DNA from 3 places in the uncultured Paenibacillus sp. genome. Region 2 is predicted to be linked to each of the others. Evidence: riboswitches for the same ligand, from Rfam matches in the RefSeq annotation. Region 2 holds a riboswitch; each other region holds the start of a gene.
What was found. A riboswitch is a leader RNA that binds a small molecule or an ion and turns the genes downstream of it on or off. The one in region 2 is predicted to bind cyclic di-AMP.

Region 1 (6,784 bases), on a different contig from region 2:
CCAGAGCGTCCTTCTCTCCAATGCCGAGCGTACGGCGCAATTCGATCGGAATGACGACGCGGCCCAATTCATCAACTTTACGTACGATACCGGTGGATTTCATCATGATCTATCTTTCCCCTCTCAAAATATGGTTCTACAATATTCGACACAATTTTACTTTTTTATTTTTACCATCGTACCAACCATTCCCATAATAGTCAACCGTAATTTAAGGAATTGAATTTCTTTTATCATCCAAATTCCTATGTATATGGGTAATGTCGAAAGATATTTGGTAAAAATCGACACAAAACCTGGAAGATTAAATACGACACCATTCGACAAAATCGAAAATTTTACCCAGTGTTTGAATCACTATTTCCAATCCAAGAGGTGATGGGCGTGCGTTACGATTTGGCTGAAGAAAAGGTATTTAAAGATCCGGTTCATAAGTATATCTATGTGCAGGATCGGACCATCTGGAATTTGATCAATACGAAGGAATTCCAACGGCTTCGCCGTATCCGTCAGCTGGGCACCTCCTATTTGACGTTTCATGGCGCGGAACACAGCCGCTTCTCCCACTCGCTCGGCGTATACGAAATAACGCGCAAAATCATATCGCAATTCGAGCGAAGCCGGTACGCCGACTGGCCGGAGGAGGAACGCCTTTTATGCCTCTGCGCATCCCTTTTGCACGATGTCGGTCATGGCCCCTTTTCCCATTCGATCGAAGACGTTTTCGACACCCATCATGAAGCCTGGACCTGCCGTATTATATTAGAAGAAACAGAAGTGAACCGCATCTTGCGAACGGTATCTCCGGACTTCCCCGAACGGGTCGCTTCGGTCATTTGCAAAACGTACGACAAGCCGATCGTCGTTAGTCTGATCTCCAGCCAAATGGATGCCGACCGCATGGATTATCTGCTTCGCGATGCATACTATACGGGCGTCAACTACGGCATGTTCGATTTGGACCGTATCCTTCGTGTGCTGCGGCCTTACCAGGGTCGCATTGTGGTGAAGGAAAGCGGCATGCACGCCGTAGAGGACTATCTGATGTCGCGTTACCAAATGTATTGGCAGGTGTACTTCCATCCAGTCACCCGTAGCTCGGAAATCATTCTTCGCCAAATTTTTCGCAGAGCGAAGGAGCTTTATGCGGGTAGTTACGGATTTTTGTCGAAGATGCCCGATGCGCTCGTTTCTTTATTCGAGGGCACGCTTGACGTGAATGGCTATTACCGGCTGGATGAAGCGCTCGTTCAGACCGTGTTCATGCAATGGATCCAGGAGCGGGACGAGCTGCTTGCGGAGCTGTGCCGCCGCTTTCTGCACCGCAGGCTTTATAAATACGTTACGATGGACCACCGCGACGAAGCGTTCTGGTCACGAATACGCCACGCTTTCAGGTCTGCGGGACTTCACCCGGATTACCATCTGGAGATTGATTACCCGTTCGATCTTCCGTATCATGTATACCGACCCGGTACAACCGAAGGAGAGAACAAGCCGCCTATTCTGATGCTCGGCGACCAGGACAAATTGGAGGATATCTCCGCCATGTCCGACATCATCCGTTCGATCGCCGGGTTGCACAGAGGCAAGTTTCACCTCTATTACCCAAGAGAGACGCTAATGAAACACAAAAATCATTTCGACACAGAAATTCGACAATTTTTCGAGCTTTGACAATCGGTATATGCAGGGAGGGAAACGTTGCGACATGCTTATCGACACTCACACTCATTTGGATTCCCCGAAATTCGACAACGACCGGGAAGCGGTCATTGCCCGGGCCGTTGAAGCCGGCGTGGGCAAGATGATCAATATCGGTTTCGATCGGGAGACGATTCCGACGACGATGGCGCTGGCGGATCGATATGATTTTATTTACGCAGCCGTCGGCTGGCATCCTGTGGAGAGCATACAAATGCGCGAGGGTGATCTCGAATGGATAGAGGAACTGTGCAAACACGAGAAGGTGGTGGCGATCGGGGAGATCGGATTGGACTACCATTGGGACACCTCACCGAAAGAAGTGCAGCATCGCGTGTTCCGCGAACAAATCCGGCTGGCCAGGAAGATCGGCAAGCCGATCGTGATTCATAACCGAGACGCGCATGAAGATATCGTCCGGATTTTGCGGGAGGAGAAGGCGTCGGAGGTCGGAGGGGTGATGCACTGCTTCTCGGGAAGTTGGGAGACGGCTAAGCAATGCCTGGATATGAATTTCTATATTTCTTTCGGAGGACCGGTTACGTTCAAAAATGCGAGGGTACCGAAGGAGGTTCTCGGCAAAGTGCCGCTCGACCGGATTTTGGTGGAAACGGATGCGCCATACCTGGCTCCCGAGCCTTACAGAGGCAAACGGAACGAGTCCGGACACGTGGTTTATGTGGCCGAGGCTGCGGCCGAAATTGTGGGCATAAGCCGAAACGAACTTGAGACGATCACCACGGAAAATGCCAAAAACTGTTTTGGGTTTCGGTGATTTTGATCACGAAAGGGAGAATTCGAGATCTATCCGGTGAAAAAAGTAATCTTTGTTTGCGAAATTGCAGCTTTTTTACGGGATTTTCCGGAAATAAGCTATATATCGTCTTTAAAGCGTTCTTTACAATGTAGGTCTAAAGGCTGTATGATTTTCCTCAGAGCTTGATGTTGTATCCCATTTCCAGATCGCTTAATCTCCATTCGGAGAGCGGGGGAACCGATACGGCGCTACGCCAACCCACAGCGGACACGTCGTATATGAATTCTTCTTGGGGTGAATTTTTGCAACGATCCATATTTAGGATCCGAGCGAAATAGGGCAACTCTCATGTCCGAACCCGACAGCTAACCTCGCAAGCGTACATAGAGAGGTCGTCTCGTGCATCCACATTTCCCAATGTGAATCTTTGTCTTCCGCGGAAGCCACGAAGGATCCTCTGTCGTCGGCTTCTTTTATTTTGCGAATATCGCAGAATGCCTCGACATAGGGTTACAGGGGAGGTGGACCGAACGGGCGTATCTCTGGGGGCAGGGCGTGCGTGCTGTTCGGCGCATGAAAATAACATATAGTCGCGTCAAAGACAATCATGCATCACTCTATGACGGCGGGGCTATGAAGGAGGACCGAAGAAGTGGGTGTGTTCCGGGTATTGGAATCCCATGGGCAACGATCATCCAGCATGACTTTCGCGTTGCGATGGAAGCATGGAAACTTGCGTTTGATTCTGCTTAGCGCTATTATCTCAATCGCTATGACTTTCATGTTGTTGGTGTTGGTGTACGGAACGGCTGACAAAAGCGTCTCCGTAGTATTGAATGGACAAGAAACCGTTGTTTCAACCAAGCAATGGTCCCTTCAACGCCTATTGGATGAACAAGCCATCACGATCGGACCTAACGATCAGGTATCGATGCCACTCAGCGCGGCCGTCAAAGACGGCGACCGGATCGTTGTCGATCAAGCGGTGCAAGTGACGGTGAAGGCGGATGGAAAGGCTGAAACGTTCTACACGACGGCAAGAACGGTGGGAGCGGCGATCGGGCAAACCGATATAAGTATCCGTGCGCAGGATAAGGTATATCCATCCTTGAATACGGAGCTCAAAAGCCGAATGAACGTAACGGTAGTGCGGATCGACAAGCAGCTTGCGGAGACCGAGCACGTACTGCCGTTCACGGTAGTCAAGAAAAACGATCCGAACTTGGACACCGGCAAAACGAAGGTTGTTCAGAAAGGCCGGCAAGGCCTGATCGTCAAAAAGTTCGAGAAGACGTTCGCGGACGGCAAGCTGGTGGAAACCAAGCTGCTGACCAAGTTTATGGAGACGTCGAAGCGGGATCAGATTGTGGCTGTCGGTACGAAGAAGCCGGAGCCGGAAGTTGTTGTGCTGTCGGCAAAGTCGCCCGAAACGGCGGCCGTCTCGAAGCAGGGCGTTTCGTTCAAGGCGAAGAAGGTGCTGAAGAACGTGACCTTAACCGCCTATACGGCGGGCGTGGAATCAACCGGAAAGAGCAAAAGCGATCCCGAATTCGGGATTACGGCATCCGGCGCCAAGGTAAAAGAAGGCCGTACGATTGCCGTCGATCCGAAGGTCATTCCGATCGGCTGGTGGGTATACATCGAGGGCATCGGCTTCCGCCGTGCGGAGGATACCGGCAGCGCGGTCAAAGGCAACAAGATCGACGTTTACTATGACAGCAGGCAGTATGCTTTGAAGTTCGGCAGGAAAAAAGGCTTTACGGTATACGTGTTAGGTCCGAATAAGCCGACCGCGGCCTAATAACAGGCTGTACAGCCGTTCGGCAACTCGTGATTAATCCTATGAGACTGACGGGATTTTATGCCTGTCCCAACCTCTATGCGCGGCCGCTCTTTTCGGGCGGCTTCGGTAGAGGTTTTTATCTTGTTGGCCATGTATAGCTTTAGACGATCGAGGTCACCCTTAGGTTGCAGCGAAGCCGCGCTTCGGGAAAGGAAATTTCTGCAATGCTGAAAGAAGTTATTGTCGTTGAGGGGAAAGGCGATACCGCAGCGATTAAAAGGGCCGTCGACGCGGATACGATTGAGACCGGAGGCTCGGCGGCGGGCGAAGAGGTGCTTCGGCGGATCGAGCTCGCGGCGGAGCGGAGGGGCGTCATTATTTTCACCGATCCGGATCATGCGGGCGAACGGATTCGGCGTATTGTGGCCGCCCGCGTGCCGGGCTGCAAGCATGCCTTTCTTCCGCAGGAAGAGGCGACGTACAAGGGGGACATCGGCATCGAGCATGCGGCGCCCGGAGCGATCAGGCGGGCATTAGCCTCGGTGCGCTCCGAGGCGGCCTCCAAGGACGGCGGCGAAGTGACATGGGACGATATGATCGCCGCCGGCTTGATCGTTCACCCCGATGCGGCCGCCCGCAGGCTGGCGCTCGGGAAGCTGCTCGGAATCGGGTATGCGAACGGCAAACAGTTCCACAAGCGCTGCACGGTGTTCCGCATCTCCAGGGAGGAGTTCGGACAAGCGGTGTCGGCCATGGAAGCGGGCAAGGAGAGAGGAGACGAACGATGACGGATGAGCGGCGCGGGGCGGCGGTCCCTGAGGTTTCCTCCCCGAAGCGGACGAAGGACATCATTGCCAAGTACGGCTTCCAATTCAAGAAAAGCCTCGGCCAAAATTTTCTTATCGACGGCAATATTTTAGGTAATATCGTAGAGGCCGCCGAATTGGATAAAAGCAAGGGCGCGCTCGAGATCGGACCCGGCATCGGCGCACTCACCGAACGGTTGGCCAAGACGGCGGGCGCCGTCACGGCCGTCGAAATCGACCAACGACTCATCCCGATCCTTCGGGAGGTGCTCGCGCCTTACGATAATGTGAGCGTCGTCCACGGGGACGTGCTCAAGCTTGATCTGAAGGCGATCATCGCCGAACGGTATAAAGGCGTGAATCCGATCAGCGTGGTCGCCAATCTTCCTTATTACGTAACGACGCCTATCCTGATGAAGCTGCTTGAGGATCGGCTGCCGCTCGAACATATCGTCGTCATGATTCAGAAAGAGGTCGCGGAGCGTATGGCGGCAAAGCCCGGCGGCAAGGATTACGGCAGCTTGAGCATCGCCGTCCAGTACTATAGCGAGCCGCAAATCGTCTGCGCGGTTCCCCATACCGTATTCATTCCGCAGCCGAACGTCGATTCGGCCGTCATCAAGCTGACGCTGCGCGATCGGCCGCCTGTCGATGTCGAGGACGAATCGCATTTTTTCCGCATCGTGCAAGCCTCGTTCGCCCAGCGTAGGAAGACGCTCGCCAACAACTTGTCCCTCTTATTCGGCAAAGAACGCCGCGAAGAGACGGCGGAGCTGCTGCAAGCGTGCGGCGTCGATCCCGGACGAAGAGGAGAAACGCTGTCGCTGGCGGAATATGCGCGCATCAGCAACGCGCTGCTCGCCAAAGGCTGGCCGATATAATCGGCCGGCCTTTTGTTGTGCGCCACGCTCACCAACCCTGGCGTTCTCCCATAGGATAGACGAAGAGGTGATTTGGCCCATGAGACAAGGGGACTTTGTCGTGCGTAAATCTTACGGCGGCGACGTGTTGTTCCGGATTGACGGGTTCGTGCGGCATTCGGCAATCCTGAAGGGAACAGACTATCGGCTGCTGGCCGATGCGCCGTTCTCGGACCTGGAGGTCGTCGACGACCCGGAGTCGACCGGCGCTGTCCGCGAGGTGCGGGTGAAGGAGCATGAAACGATGAGGCGCTTCCAACGACAAACTCAACGGCTGCATGAAGAGCGGGAGGGAGAACCGGCGGGAAGGGGGACGCCGCCGACTGCCGACATGTATTTCGATGTGCCGGGTAGAGTGCTGCATTTGGACGGCGACGGCTTGTACATGCGTAAAAGCATGCAGCTGTACGGCCAGCTTCGCGTGCCCGCGCACGGTGTGCATGCGCATGAATCGCAAATGCCGGATCTGCTGCGCCGGCTGCTTCCCCGAATCCAACCGGATATCGTCGTCATAACCGGACATGACGGCGTCCTGAAACATCCGCCCGGCGGCGTCGAGGACACGGCGCACCGGCCGCAGGAAGGGTTTCAACATCTCAGCAGCTACAAAAATTCGCTTAATTTTGTGAATGCCGTGCGGGTGGCGCGCGAGTATGACCGGAACCGCGACAGCTTGGTCGTGGTGGCCGGCGCTTGCCAATCCCATTTTGAAGCGCTGCTGCAAGCCGGTGCGAATTTCGCCAGCTCGCCCGGCCGTATTTTGATCCATGCGCTCGATCCGGTATATATCGCCGTGAAGGCGAGCCACACGTCC
Region 2 (6,784 bases):
CCCTTCGTGTTGACCGCGCCGTTGATGCCGCCCTGCGCGCATACCGAGTGGGACCGCTTGACCGGCACGACGGAGAACAAATCGACGTGCATGCCCGATTCCGCGGCTTTGATGGTCGCCATCAGGCCGGCAAGGCCGCCGCCCACGACGATGATTTTATTTTTAGCCATTTCGCTTCGCTCCTTGTTCGCAGACTATCCGATATTGGCGAGCGTCCGCAGCGTCTCGGCCGCAGCGCCCGCTTCTTTAAATTCATCGCCCCGGAATGCCATCAGCGACGCCAGGAACATGCCCGTTACAATGACGAACACAACCATCCAAAAGTAGGACGAAATTCGTTGCGCCCGCGGGCCGACCGTGATGCCCCAGCTGACGAGGAACGCCCACATGCCGTTGGCGAAGTGGAACACCGAGGCGACGACGCCGATCATGTAGAGAAGGAAGAAAAAGTTGTTGCTGACGATCGCGTTCATCGTCGCTCCGAGATCCCCATACTCAATATTGCCGAGAAACACCTGAATACGAGTCTGATAAACGTGCCACGCAACGAAAATGAACGTGATGACGCCCGAGATCCGCTGCAGCGCGAACGCCCAGTTGCGGCCGTATTTGAATTGGCCCGTGTTGATATCCGATTGATAGGCGATATACAAGCCATACACACCGTGAAACAACAGCGGCAGCCAGATGCCGACAATCTCAAGCACGATCAGGATCGGCAAGCCGTTAATGAACGAGACGGCTGCCTTGAAGCCTTGCGCCCCTCCCTCAACCGCCGAGAAGTTCGTCAGCATATGGCTGATAATGAACATGCTAAGCGGTATCACCCCAAGCAGCGAGTGAATTTTGCGCGAGTAATACGAATTTCCTTTCATGACGTAAGCGTTCTCCTTTCCGACTGGACAAGCGTTGTGTGAGCCACCTTACATTGTACCCCCGCACCCGGGGAGCGTCAATGCAAGGTTCGACACAGAAATGCCACAGTTCCCATGCTACTCCTTTTTCGCTTATAATGGAACTGCTTATTTATTATAATGACTTATAACTTTTATGCATATAGGAGGCCGTTATGCTGGAGGAGCTTCACATTTTCGCCACCGTCGTCGAACAGTCCAGCCTCAACAAGGCGTCGTCGCTGTTAAATTTGTCACAACCCGCGCTGTCGCGCAAAATCGCAAAGCTTGAGGAGGAGCTCGGCGCCATGCTGTTCAGAAGGGTCGGCAAACGGCTCGAGCTGACGCGGATCGGGCAATTGACCTACGATTATGCGCTTGAGGCTCGCCGGCGGCATTTCCGCTTTCTGCAGACGATCAGCGGGGAAGGGGCTCCGGGACGCACTTCGATTCTCATCGGCGCGAGCCTCACGACCCTTCAGACGACGCTGCCCGACCTGATTCAGATGATGACCGAGTCGCATCCCGAGGTGGACATTAAAGCCGTCACCGGCAAAACGCATGAAATCGTCTCGCTCGTCCGCGACAAGAAAGCCGACATCGGCATCGTCGCCTCCCGCATCGACGATCCGGCGCTCTATTGCGTGCCGCTGTTCGACGATCATCTGGAGCTTGTCCTGCCCAAAGGGCATTATGTAACGGATGCGGGGGCCGGCTCGATGAGCATCTCCGACCTGAACGGCCTTCCGATGATCCTGTTCGCCAAAGGCACCTGGTACCGGATTCTGACGGATGAGCTGTTCGCCAAATATGAGCTGAAGCCGGACGTGCGAATGGAAATCGATTCGTTCGAGGCGATCCTTCGACTCATGCATACGTGCCGGGCGGGCACGCTGCTGCCGAAATCGTACATGCGCGAGCGGCTGCTGGAAGACAACGACCTGACCGTCGTGCCGGTCAGGGAACTGGAGGAGACGAAACGGACCACGTCGCTCATCCATCCGGAGCCCGACGGGATGAACCCTTCCGTCAAATTATGGGTCGAAGCGATCGCGGCGTTCTTCGCGCGCGGCAATTAGCCGGGGCGATGCTACCGCGATTTCGCGGCGACGGAGCCCTCGAAGGCATCGATCTGATGATTCGTGCCGATGACGACCATGACATCCTTCTCCTGCAGCGTATCCGCCGCCGTGGGCGCGATGATGACGCCGTTCTTTTTGTTGATGGCGACGATGCTGCAGCCGAATTTGGCGCGCGGATTCAGCTCCTTCAAAGACATGCCGTCCAGGCATCGCGGCACGGCAAGCTCGGCGATCGTGTAATCCTTCGACAGCTCGATATAATCGAGCAGATTCGGCGACACGAGCTGATGCGCGACGCGAACCCCCATATCTCGTTCCGGATAAATGACGCGGTCGACGCCGATTTTCTCCAGCACGCGGCCGTGCAGCTCGCTCATCGCTTTGGCCACCACCTGCTTCACGCCGAGGTCCTTCAACAGAATGGCGGTCAATATGCTGGCTTGAATGTCGTCGCCGATCGCCACGACGCCGCAGTCGAAGTTGCGGACGCCGAGCGAACGCAGCGCTTCTTCATCTGTGGAGTCCGCCGCTACGGTATGCGTCAGCACTTGGCTCATTTCATTGACGATTTCTTCATCCATATCGATGCCGAGCACTTCATAGCCGAGCTCGACCAATTCCTTGCCCAAGCTGGAGCCGAAGCGGCCCATGCCGATGATGACGAATTGGTTCTTTTTCACGTTGTCCGATCTCCATTCTATCCGATGATCATTTTGCCTTCCGGATGGCGGTACAGCTCTTTTTCCGAACGCGGTCCGAGCGCATAAGCGAGCGTCAGCGGACCGACCCGGCCGATAAACATGGTGAGGGCGATAACGGTCTTCCCGAAGTCGGTCAACTGCCGCGTCAGCCCGGTATCCAGTCCGGCCGTGGAGAAGGCGGACACCGTCTCGAACAGCAGCCGGATGAACTGGCGGTCCTCAATCGCCGACAGCACCATGGTGACGGCGATGACCAGCGCGAGCGACAGCATCGTAATCGTCAACGCTTTGTAGATGCGTTCCCGGGCGAGGCGATGCTTGAACAGCACGATATCTTCCTTGCCGCGGATCATCGCGATGACCGCGCCGATCAGCACCGTAAACGTCGTCGTCTTGATCCCCCCGCCCGCGGATCCCGGCGATGCGCCGATAAACATGAGCATGACGATGAAAAATTGCGTCGCCTGCCGCAGGTCTGCGACGATGACCGTATTGGAGCCGGCCGATCTCGCCGATACGGATTGAAATAAGGATGCCCAGATTTTGCCGTCCCAACCGAGCGGCTGCAGCGTGTTTATATACTCGAAGATGAATATGACCGCGGTCCCGATCGCGATAAGGGCGGCCGACATCGACAGCACGACTTTGGAATGCAGCGTAAGCCGCCTTTTTTTTCGGTAATCCACCAGGTCCGACAAGACGACGAAACCCAGCCCTCCAAGTATGATTAACCCGATTGAAACAACGTTTACAATCGGATCGTCGACATAGCGGGTAAAACTGCGGAAATCGCCCAAAATATCGAAGCCGGCGTTATTGAACAGCGACACGGAGTGGAACAACCCGTAGTACGCGGCTTGCCCCAAAGGCATGTCGACCGCGAAGCGGACCGTAAACAGCACCAGGCCGGCCGCTTCGATCGCCAGCGAATAGAAGACGACCCGCCGGATCAGCCGGACGATGCCTTCCATGCTGCTCTGATTCATCGCTTCCTGCAGAATGAGCCGTTCCCTGAGCGAAATCTTGCGTCGCAGCACAAGGGCGAACAGCGTGGCCATCGTCATGAAGCCGATCCCGCCAATCTGTATAAGAAGCATAAGGATGATCTGGCCAGGCATACTGTAGAAGGTGCCCGTGTCCTCGAGGACCAAGCCTGTCACGGTAGTGGCCGACGTCGCCTCAAACACCCCGTGCAAATACCGCTGGCCCTGGCCGTCGGCCGTGGCGAATGGCATCGACAGCAGCAGGCCGCCCAGCAGGATGATCAGTGCGAACCCGGTAACCAGAATTCTCGGCGGCGACCAGTTCGATATTGAAAACAAACGTTTAAGCACAACCATCACCCCGGGCCGTAATCGGAAATGAAGCATAAAAAAAGCACTGGAAACCCAATGCCGTGTGCGTATGAGTCCTGTCCCGACAAGCCTACGAGGTTAGCTGACGGATTCGGGCGCGAACAGGCCGCCCTATCCCGGCAAACGGTACGACCGTCCGCCCGGAATTCACCCCATGCCGCTTGCAGCCCGCTGTTGCGTCGGTATGCGGCGGCATTATGGTTCCCCCGTTTTCAACAAGAAATTCGGCTTCTATGCGATTGTAGGTTAAATAAGACCGACGCCTATGATTATAGTCCGATCGCAAGCCGTTTACAAAAGGATAAATCACTTAAAGACGGGCAAACTCGATCATAATCCGCTTGTTTTCCGATATAAAGTCCGGTTTGCTTCGATTATCGGTTCATTATCTCGGCTCGTTTCGGGAATCCGGGCCTTGCGTTGGTGTTTCTCACGCAAAATATGATAAGGTACATGTAGACGTGAGACCGATCGGAAAATGTGAGAAGAGGTGTTGCCATGCAACAAGCGAACATCGAACCCCGCTGGCATGTGGTATACGGTTTGGGGACCGTCTGCCTCGCCGTCTTTCTGCTGTTTCAAGTGATCCCCTCCACGGCAAGCTCGTTCTTCAGCTCCGAGAGTCCGGACGTGATCGGGGAAACCGCGGCCGAGCAAAAAGCGTCCTCCTTCGTGCGGACGAACTTCGGCGGAACGGTGTTGTCCGCGGCGGCGGTTCACCAATCGTCCAAGCTGCTTACCGGTTATTTAGCGAAGGAAAAGCTGACCGACGCCTACGATGAACGGTACGGCGGAGACTATCCGCTCGATACGTATCAGGTGGAAGTACGCAGCACAACAGGGCAAGAAGACCGGATAACGAGAATACATTTCGTGAACGTACATATGGAAACCGGCGCCATCGTGGCATGGAATGAAGTAAGTGGCGGCCCCGAAGCCGATCGGGCGCCGCTGCCCTACGATGCGGCGGTATTGGCCGCCAAAGCGTTCGCGGAGCAGCGCGGATTCCGCGGGCGGGAGCTCCAGGTTCGCGGCCCGGCTGACGGCGGTTTCGAACGCGACCAAGCGGTCGTGATCGACGTCCCCGGGGCAAAGGCGGGAGACGCCCGGCTCGAGCTTCGCATTCTGGCGGCGAAGTCGCCCGATGATTCGGTAACGATCGTCGACTACAAGCCGGCTTTCCAGGTTCCCGACACTTACACTGCTTATGTGGAGCGCCAGGATCGCATCGCGTCGCTCATGACATTTGCCGGATCGCTGGGCGGGTCGCTTGTCCTGTTTGTGCTCGCCATCGTTTACGCCGCCCTTGCGCGCAGGCATACCTCCTTCCTGCGCGGATTGGTGCTCACCGCTTTGTTCCTCTTGTTCTACACGGTGAACAATCTCAACATGTACGACGGCATCCGCGCGGGTTTCGGGGAAGAGGCAAACGCCAAAACGATGACCGACGTCGGAATCGCCGTCCAAATCGTATTCACCCTCGGCATCGCGGTGTCCGTGTATTTCTCGCTCGTCGGCGGCGACGGCCTGTGGCGCCGGATGGGACGCAATCTGTGGGTTCGCCGCGGCGAACCCGGGTTCGGCGACCATGTATGGAAGGCGATGAAGCTCGGATACTGGGCCGCCTTCATCTTCCTCGGGCTGCAGACGCTCATTTTTATCGTGTTGGAGAAAGGCATGGGCGTATGGGCGACCAGCGACGTCACGCAATCTCCGCTTAATTTCGGAATTCCATGGCTGATCCCGCTGATGGCGTGGGCCGCCGCCATTTCGGAGGAGGCGGTGTACCGGATGTTCGGCATCGCCGTGTTCACAAAGTGGTTCCGCAGCACGGCGGCGGCCGCGATCATACCAACGGTTGTCTGGGCGCTTGGCCACGTGGCATACCCGATCTATCCGTGGACCACCCGGCTTATCGAGCTTACGATACTCGGCTTGCTTTTCTGTTACCTGTTCGTGAAGTTCGGTTTCGCGGCGGCCGTTTTCGCCCACGCGGTCATCAACAGCATCCTGTTCTCCATGCCGCTTATCTTTATGGGTACGCCGGTCAATGTAACGGCAGGCCTTGTCTACATCGTGCTGCCGGTCGCCGTCGCCTGGATTATCCGCTGGTACGACCGCAAGTTCACGCCAAGAAATAAAAAGGGCCGCGCTCCGCACGGCGATGCGGTCACGGCTCCTCCCGAAGCGTTTCAATAATGTGCGCGGCGAGCTTGTCGCCGATCGAGAGAGGCCTGAAGTCTTCGACCGAGGCCTCTTTCATTTTTTTGAGCGACCCGAAATGCTTCAGCAGCATCTTGCGCCGCTTTTCCCCGATGCCGGGAATGGCGTCCAGCTTGGAGGCGACCATCGATTTCGCCCGAATGTCGCGGTGGAACGTGATCGCGAACCGGTGAACCTCGTCCTGGATCCGCTGCAGCAGGTAAAATTCCTGGCTGTCCCGCGGCAGCGGCACGATCGCCGGCGGATCGCCGGTCATCAGCTGCGCCGTTTTATGCTTCGCATCCTTCACAAGTCCGCATACCGGGATGAACAGCCCGAGCTCGTTCTCCAGCACGTCGACGGCGGCGCCGATCTGTCCCCGGCCTCCGTCGACCACGATCAGATCAGGCGGCTGCAAGCCCTCCTTCAGCACGCGCTCATACCGGCGGCGGATCACCTCGCGCATCGTCTCGTAATCGTCCGGCCCCCGGACGGTCTTCACCTTGTATTTGCGGTACTCCTTCTTGTCCGGCTTGCCGTCCGTAAACACG
Region 3 (6,784 bases), on a different contig from region 2:
GTTTTTTTTCGTGCTCGCCTATAAAGCGTATCAGAAGCTAGGCACGGACGATATGGAGGAGCTGAGGGGGGACAAGGATGAATAATCTGCTCGTATTCCCCTTGCTCATTCCGTTATGCACCGGCGTTATTCTGATTTTTCTCAAAAATAAAATCATGGCCCAGCGGTGGATCAGCGCCGCGAGCATTCTGCTGAACGCCGCCGCAGCGGCCGCCATCGTCGCGCAGGTTCGAACGGACGGTATCCAGACGCTCTATATGGGGGGCTGGCTGCCGCCTTACGGCATCGTTTTCGCAGCCGACATGCTTGCCGCCCTGCTGGTGCTGACGACGGCGGCGGTCGGCGCGGCCTGCTTGTTCTATGCGTTTCGAACGATCGGCGAGCAGCGGGAGCGCCATTACTTTTATCCGTTTTTTCAATTTCTGCTGGCGGGCGTCATGGGCTCGTTTCTGACCGGCGACTTGTTCAACCTGTTCGTCTGCTTCGAGGTCATGTTGATTTCCTCCTATGCGCTGATCGTTCTGGGCGGTACGAAGCTGCAGCTGAGGGAGACCTTGAAATATATATTGATCAATATTTTGTCTTCTGCGCTCTTTGTCGCCGCCGTCGCTTACTTGTACGGGGTGACGGGCACGTTGAATATGGCCGACCTGTCGGTCCGGGTGGCGGAAGCCGGACAAGGAGGCGTACTGAACGTCATCGCCGTCCTGTTTCTCATCGTGTTTTCGCTGAAAGCCGGATTGTTCCTGTTTTTCTGGCTCCCCGGGTCGTACAGCGCCCCGCCGGCGGCGGTCACCGCGCTGTTCGGCGCGCTTTTGACCAAGGTCGGGCTGTATGCGCTCATCCGCACGTTCACGCTGATCTTCTATCAGGACCCGGGAGTCATGCAGGCATGGATCGGCGGGATGGCGGCGGCCACGATGATCCTCGGCGGGCTCGGCGCGGTCGCGTACTCCGATATCCCCCGGATCCTGAATTACAACGTGATCATCGGCGTCGGCTTCATCGCGTTCGGATTATCGGTCGGCACCAAAGACGCGCTGGACGGGGCGGTGTTTTATCTGCTGCATGATATGGCCGCCAAAGCGATGATGTTTTTTCTCGGAGGACTCATCGTCGCCGCGGCCGGCACGCACCGGCTGAAGGATATGGGCGGGATGATCGGGCGGTATCCGCTGCTCGGCTGGTTGTTTTTCGTGGTGGCCCTCGCGCTTGCCGGCGTACCGCCGCTCAGCGGTTTTCCGGGAAAGCTGCTCATAATAAGGGGCGGCCTGGACGCAGGGGCTTACGGGTTGACGGCGATCGCGCTTGCTTCGAGCCTCGTCGTCCTGTACTCCATGATGAAAATATTCATGCAGGCGTTCTGGGGAGATGAGAAGCCGGCACCGAACCGAGAACCCGTAAAGCCGGGCGGTGCGGCTTATTGGGCGCTTGCGGCGGTATCCGTGCTGGTGGCGGTGCTGGGGATCGGGTCCGAATGGGTGTACGCGTTCGTTTCGCAGGCGGGTGACGGGCTTGTCAATCCGGAGCCATACATCGAAGCGGTATTAAAGGAGTAGTGGACATGGCTGTGCAAATCCTGCTGAATCTTCTCATCGCCGTTATATGGATGCTTCTTTCTAACGATTGGTCGGCTCCCCGGTTCACTGTCGGTTTTTTGATCGGTGCTCTGTTTATCGGGGGCCTGAACCGGTTCTGGCCGCATGACTTTTATTTGAAAAAGGCGTGGGCGGTCATCAGACTGCTCGCGCTGTTCATGAAAGAGCTGCTCCTTTCCGGCCTGGCGGTCATTCGCCAGATTCTCCGTCCGCGGCTTAACGTCCGGCCAGGTATATTCGCACTTGAAACCCGGCTGCAATCGGACTGGGAGGTCACGCTGCTGGCTTGCCTGATTACCTTGACGCCGGGCACGCTGACGCTGGATGTTTCGCGCGACGGACGGATTCTGTATATCCATGCGATGGATATACAGGACGCGGCGCAGCTGTCCGAACAGATTAAAGGAAGCTTCGAAAAAGCGATTATGGAGGTGACGCGGTGATGGACTACTTGCTGAGCGCATCCCTGGTCATATTGTCGCTGGCAATTCTCGGCTGCATGTACCGCTTGCTCAAGGGGCCTTCGATGGCCGACCGGATTATGTCCCTGGACACGATCGGCGTCATGTTGCTCTCGATGACCGCCGTCCTCTCCATGCTGTTGAAGACGGCGGTCTACCTCGATATTATCCTTGTCATCGGCATTGTTACGTTTATCGGCACGACGGCGTTTGCGAGATTCATCGAAAGGGGTGACGTCATTGAACGCGGGGACTTTGGCGACGGCAGGTGAGCTGCTGATCGGCATCCTGGTGCTGATCGGAGCTTTGCTCAGCGCGCTGAGCGCATTCGGGCTCGTTCGGCTGCCGGACGTTTATTTGCGGTCGCATGCCGCGACCAAAAGCGCGACGCTCGGCGTGCTTTTGGTGCTGGGAGGCGCGTTCCTGTATTTCTGGCTGTATCTGGAGCATGCCAGCGCGAAGCTGATTCTGGGTATCGTGTTCGTATTCATGACGGCGCCGGTAGCGGGGCATTTGAATGGAAGGGCCGCCTACCGTACGGGCGTTTCCTTGTGGGGCGGGAGTGTGCAGGACGACCTTAAAGCGGTGGTGAAGCGGGAACGCGAAGGGCGATCGGGCTCGGAGACGGATTTCTGAGAAACCTCTCATTTACCTCATAATTGTTTGACTTCTCTAATCTTTCAGTTTATTATAACCGTACGCTTAGTTTTCGGCTGTTGAGCCGGAAAGCGGGGGAACCAGTTTTTTGGGGCGAGTCATTCAGGTTTTTTGAATGTAGGGTACCATCTTACCCGAGTCCGTCAGCTAACCTCGTCAGCAGTGGATGGGTCTGTTTCTTTTCAAGCTAATTTAGACATGCGGACCCTTTTATAGGGTCTTTTGCGTCTTTTTGGACCCCTGCTGGCGGAGCTGTGCTTTTTTTAACTCCTCGGCCCGGGGTTCATTTTATTTTAATAGTCGAGAGGGGGAGTTGTGTGGGGGTAATCGACATACATAACGGGCGAAGGAAATGCATTTAATCCATGTTTGACGATGCGAAAAGTAGTTATATAGCTGCTGGCATACACACAATTGTGTGTTCAGAAAATATATGGGAGAGGCTGTGGGATGGATTGAAAAAAGCTTTGCTGTTGCTGTTGGGTCTGGTGTTTGCGGCGTTGATCGCCGGTTGCGGTCAATCCAATAACGCGACGGAAGGGACGTCGGGGCCGGATACGGCTGCCGGCGGCACCGCAAGCGGAACATTGGCGGAGGCAAAAGAGAGAGGGTACATCACGGTCGGCTTCGCTAACGAGAAACCATACGCTTACAAGACGGCCGACGGGGAATTAACCGGGGAAGCGGTGGAAATCGCGCGGGTCATTCTGGCCAATCTCGGCATCGAAGAAATGAGAGGGGAGCTGACCGAATTCGGTTCCTTGATCGGGGGACTTCAGGCCAAGCGGTTCGATCTGATTACGGCGGGGATGTTTATCAACCCGAACCGCTGCGCGGCGGTGCTTTTCGCCGACCCGGAGTACAGCATCGGAGAAGCGATCGCGGTCAAGAAAGGAAATCCGTTGAACTTGAGCAGCTATGCCGGCATTGCGCAGAACAAGGATGTGAAGGTGGCCGTAATGACCGGCGCTGTGGAAATCGGCTATCTGGAAGACTCGGGTGTGCCGAAGGAGCAAATCGTTCAGGTGCCGGATCAGGCGTCGGCGATCAGCGCGCTCCAGGCGGACAGGGTGCAGGTCATTACGATGACGGGACCGGCGCTGCAGGCGATGCTGGACTCGGCGAATGACGCCGATATCGAGCGGGTCGCCGAATTCGAGCAGCCGGTGATCGGCGGCAAAAGCGTGCGCGGTTACGGGGCAACGGCGTTCCGCCAAGCGGATGCGGCCTTTCGGCAGGCGTACAATGCGGAGCTGCAGAAATTGAAGGATTCGGGCGAGCTGCTGACGATCCTGCAGCAATTCGGCTTCACCGAGCAGGAGCTTCCCGGCGACGTGACGGCTGTAGAGCTGTGCAAGGAATAAGGCATAACGATGCCGAGTTCATGGATCGACTTTCTGCCTTCTCTGCTCGAAGGGGCGAAAGTGACGGTGCAGGTGGCAGTTGCGGCTTCGGTTCTCGCCATCATCGCTTCTTTCACTGCAGGACTGTGCAAGCTTTCCAGGCTTTGGGCGGTGCGCGCCGCGACTGCCGGATACGTGGAGATTTTCAGGGGAACGTCGTTGTTGATTCAATTGTTTTGGTTATACTTCGCGCTTCCCTTTCTCGGGATTGAGCTCCCCAAAATGTGGGCGGCCATTCTGGCGGTGGGCCTTAATTTCGGAGCTTACGGCTCCGAGATCGTGCGAAGCTCGATCCTCGCCGTTCCGAAAGGACAATGGGAGGCCGCGTTGGCTCTGAACATGAAGCCATGGCAGAGGCTTGTGCATATCGTCATACCGCAAGCGTTCGTCCGGATGCTGCCGCCTTTCGGAAATTTGCTTATCGAGCTGGTCAAATCCACATCCCTTGTCTATTTCATTACGATGGCGGATTTGACTTATCAGGCTATGGTATTGAGAAACAACTATATCTCTTTCACAACCGAAATTCTTGCGCTGCTGCTTCTCATCTATTTTGTCATTTCCGCGGTCGTTGCTTTCGGCATTCGTATGCTTGAGCGGAAGATGGCGGCAGGGAGGATGTAGCGATGTGGGATTGGAGTTTGGTTGCCGACATCTTGCCGGAGCTGTTGGCCGCTTTGAGAATGACGGCAGCCGCTACGCTTGCCGGGTTTGCCGCGGCCTGTGTCGGCGGCCTTGTGCTCGCAGGCGCCGTTCGTTCCGGTTGGAAGCCTGTGTCATGGTTTGCAAAAGGATTCATCGGGTTTATTCGGAACACGCCGCTGCTTGTTCAGGTGCTGTTCCTGTATTACAGCCTGCCGGTCATGGCCGGTATATCGCTGTCTGCTTTTTCGGCCGGCGTCATCGGACTTGGCCTGCATTACAGCACTTATTTGGCCGAGGTATACCGTTCGGGGATCGAAGCGGTTCCCAAAGGGCAATGGGAAGCGGCGGTCGCATTGAACTTTCCCAAATGGCGGACATGGGGCAGCATCGTTCTGCCGCAGGCCATACCGCCGATTATTCCCGTGCTGGGCAATTACCTGATCGTCATGTTCAAGGAGACGCCGATTTTATCGGCGATCACGCTGGTCGAGCTGCTGCTCACGGCGAAAAATATCGTGTCCGATACTTACCGGGTGTTTGAACCTTATACGCTGGTCGGCCTGTTATTCCTGGCCATCAGCTATCCGGCTTCCCTGCTCGCAAGAACGCTGGAAAAAAGATTGAATCCGCAAAGAGGGAAGTGATGCCTATGCAACCCATTGTGAAATATTCGCAAGTGGCGAAAAAGTTCGGCGAGCTTGAGGTGCTCTCCGGCATTGATCTGGAAATTGATCCGGGCGAGAAGGTGGCGATGATCGGCCCGAGCGGTTCGGGCAAAACGACGCTCGGCCGCATGCTGATGACGTTGGAGGAGCCGACCGCCGGCACGATCGAATTGAATGGAGAGCTACTCTGGCATATGCGCGTGAACGGTCGGCTTGTCCGGGCCAACGAGCGGCATCTGCACCGAATGAGGGGCGATGTCGGCATGGTGTTCCAGCATTTCAACCTGTTTCCGCATATGAACGTGCTGCGCAACGTAACGGAGGGCCCGCGCAAGGTGCTCGGGTTATCGAAAGAGGAGGCGAAGGAACGGGCGGTATCCATGCTGCGCAAGGTCGGCCTGGACGACAAGCTGACGGTTTATCCGTCTCAATTGTCGGGCGGACAGAAGCAGCGCGTTGCGATTGCCCGGGCGCTGGTCATGCGGCCTAAAGTTATGGTATTCGATGAAGTGACGTCAGCCCTGGACCCTGAGCTTGTAGGCGAGGTGCTGGAGGTCATCCGGGAGATCGCCGAAGAGGGCGACATGGCGATGCTGCTGATTACCCATGAGATGGATTTCGCGAAGGAAGTCGCCGACCGCGTCATTTTCGGGGCGGAAGGGCGCATCGTGGAGCAGGGAACGCCGGAACAGATTTTCGACCATCCGCAAAGCGAGCGGCTGCAATCGTTTCTGAAGCGATTCAGGTCCGTGACGGCGAAGCACCGGAACAGGAGTGAGCGAGCACATGATTACGGAGACCGCGATTTGTTATCGAGAGCCCGGGACGGCAGACGGCATGAAGGTGTGGCAGTTGATCCGGCAAGCAGGATCGCTGGATGTTAACTCGCCCTACTGCTACATCATGCTGTGCGATTATTTCCGCCGAACCTGTGTGGTGGCGGAAGAGAACGGAGAGACGGTCGGCTTCTTGTCGGCTTACCGTGCTCCCGATCGAGAGGATACTTTATTTATCTGGCAGGTTGCCGTTGCGAACACCCATCGCGGACGCGGCCTGGGAAAAACGATGATCAAGACGGTGCTGGAGCGTGAAGCCTGCCGCGGCGTCCGTTATCTCGAGACGACCGTTACCCCTTCCAATATCGCTTCCCGCCGGATGTTTTTCGGATTGGCCGCGGAGCTGCAAACGATATGCGAGTCGGAACAAGGGTATGAGGAGCGTTTTTTTCCACAGGAGAGCCGGCATGAGCCCGAGCGGCTGTTTCGGATCGGTCCGCTTGCGTGAGGAAGAAGTTGCCGAATCGTGTTCAAAACAATTGATCGTAAATGGAGGTAACCTATGAGTAGTAAAATTAT

Region 1: linked by a shared signal. The riboswitch ahead of RWM61_RS18780 (ubiquitin-like domain-containing protein) and the one ahead of RWM61_RS01000 (TrkH family potassium uptake protein) in region 2 are both predicted to bind cyclic di-AMP.
Region 3: linked by a shared signal. The riboswitch ahead of ehuB (ectoine/hydroxyectoine ABC transporter substrate-binding protein EhuB) and the one ahead of RWM61_RS01000 (TrkH family potassium uptake protein) in region 2 are both predicted to bind cyclic di-AMP.

Annotation. Positions count from the first base shown of each region.
Region 1 covers NZ_CAUPYC010000088.1:8,670-15,453, forward strand. The annotation lists gene RWM61_RS18765 (AbrB/MazE/SpoVT family DNA-binding domain-containing protein) at 1-106, opposite strand, end outside; gene RWM61_RS18770 (HD domain-containing protein) at 379-1,677, shown strand; gene RWM61_RS18775 (TatD family hydrolase) at 1,712-2,479, shown strand; cyclic di-AMP (ydaO/yuaA leader) riboswitch at 2,659-2,857, shown strand; gene RWM61_RS18780 (ubiquitin-like domain-containing protein) at 3,114-4,262, shown strand; gene rnmV (ribonuclease M5) at 4,469-5,032, shown strand; gene rsmA (16S rRNA (adenine(1518)-N(6)/adenine(1519)-N(6))-dimethyltransferase RsmA) at 5,029-5,931, shown strand; gene yabG (sporulation peptidase YabG) at 6,011-6,784, shown strand, end outside.
Region 2 covers NZ_CAUPYC010000002.1:15,872-22,655, reverse strand. The annotation lists gene sdhA (succinate dehydrogenase flavoprotein subunit) at 1-170, opposite strand, end outside; gene RWM61_RS01015 (succinate dehydrogenase cytochrome b558 subunit) at 195-875, opposite strand; gene RWM61_RS01010 (LysR family transcriptional regulator) at 1,070-1,972, shown strand; gene RWM61_RS01005 (TrkA family potassium uptake protein) at 1,984-2,655, opposite strand; gene RWM61_RS01000 (TrkH family potassium uptake protein) at 2,673-4,010, opposite strand; cyclic di-AMP (ydaO/yuaA leader) riboswitch at 4,083-4,271, opposite strand; gene RWM61_RS00995 (CPBP family intramembrane glutamic endopeptidase) at 4,530-6,230, shown strand; gene uvrC (excinuclease ABC subunit UvrC) at 6,202-6,784, opposite strand, start outside.
Region 3 covers NZ_CAUPYC010000020.1:12,109-18,892, forward strand. The annotation lists gene RWM61_RS08820 (Na(+)/H(+) antiporter subunit C) at 1-85, shown strand, start outside; gene RWM61_RS08825 (Na+/H+ antiporter subunit D) at 78-1,559, shown strand; gene RWM61_RS08830 (Na+/H+ antiporter subunit E) at 1,565-2,041, shown strand; gene RWM61_RS08835 (Na(+)/H(+) antiporter subunit F1) at 2,041-2,331, shown strand; gene mnhG (monovalent cation/H(+) antiporter subunit G) at 2,300-2,695, shown strand; cyclic di-AMP (ydaO/yuaA leader) riboswitch at 2,749-2,891, shown strand; gene ehuB (ectoine/hydroxyectoine ABC transporter substrate-binding protein EhuB) at 3,172-4,080, shown strand; gene ehuC (ectoine/hydroxyectoine ABC transporter permease subunit EhuC) at 4,090-4,743, shown strand; gene ehuD (ectoine/hydroxyectoine ABC transporter permease subunit EhuD) at 4,746-5,408, shown strand; partial or broken gene ehuA (ectoine/hydroxyectoine ABC transporter ATP-binding protein EhuA) at 5,408-6,178, shown strand; gene ectA (diaminobutyrate acetyltransferase) at 6,267-6,713, shown strand; gene ectB (diaminobutyrate--2-oxoglutarate transaminase) at 6,768-6,784, shown strand, end outside.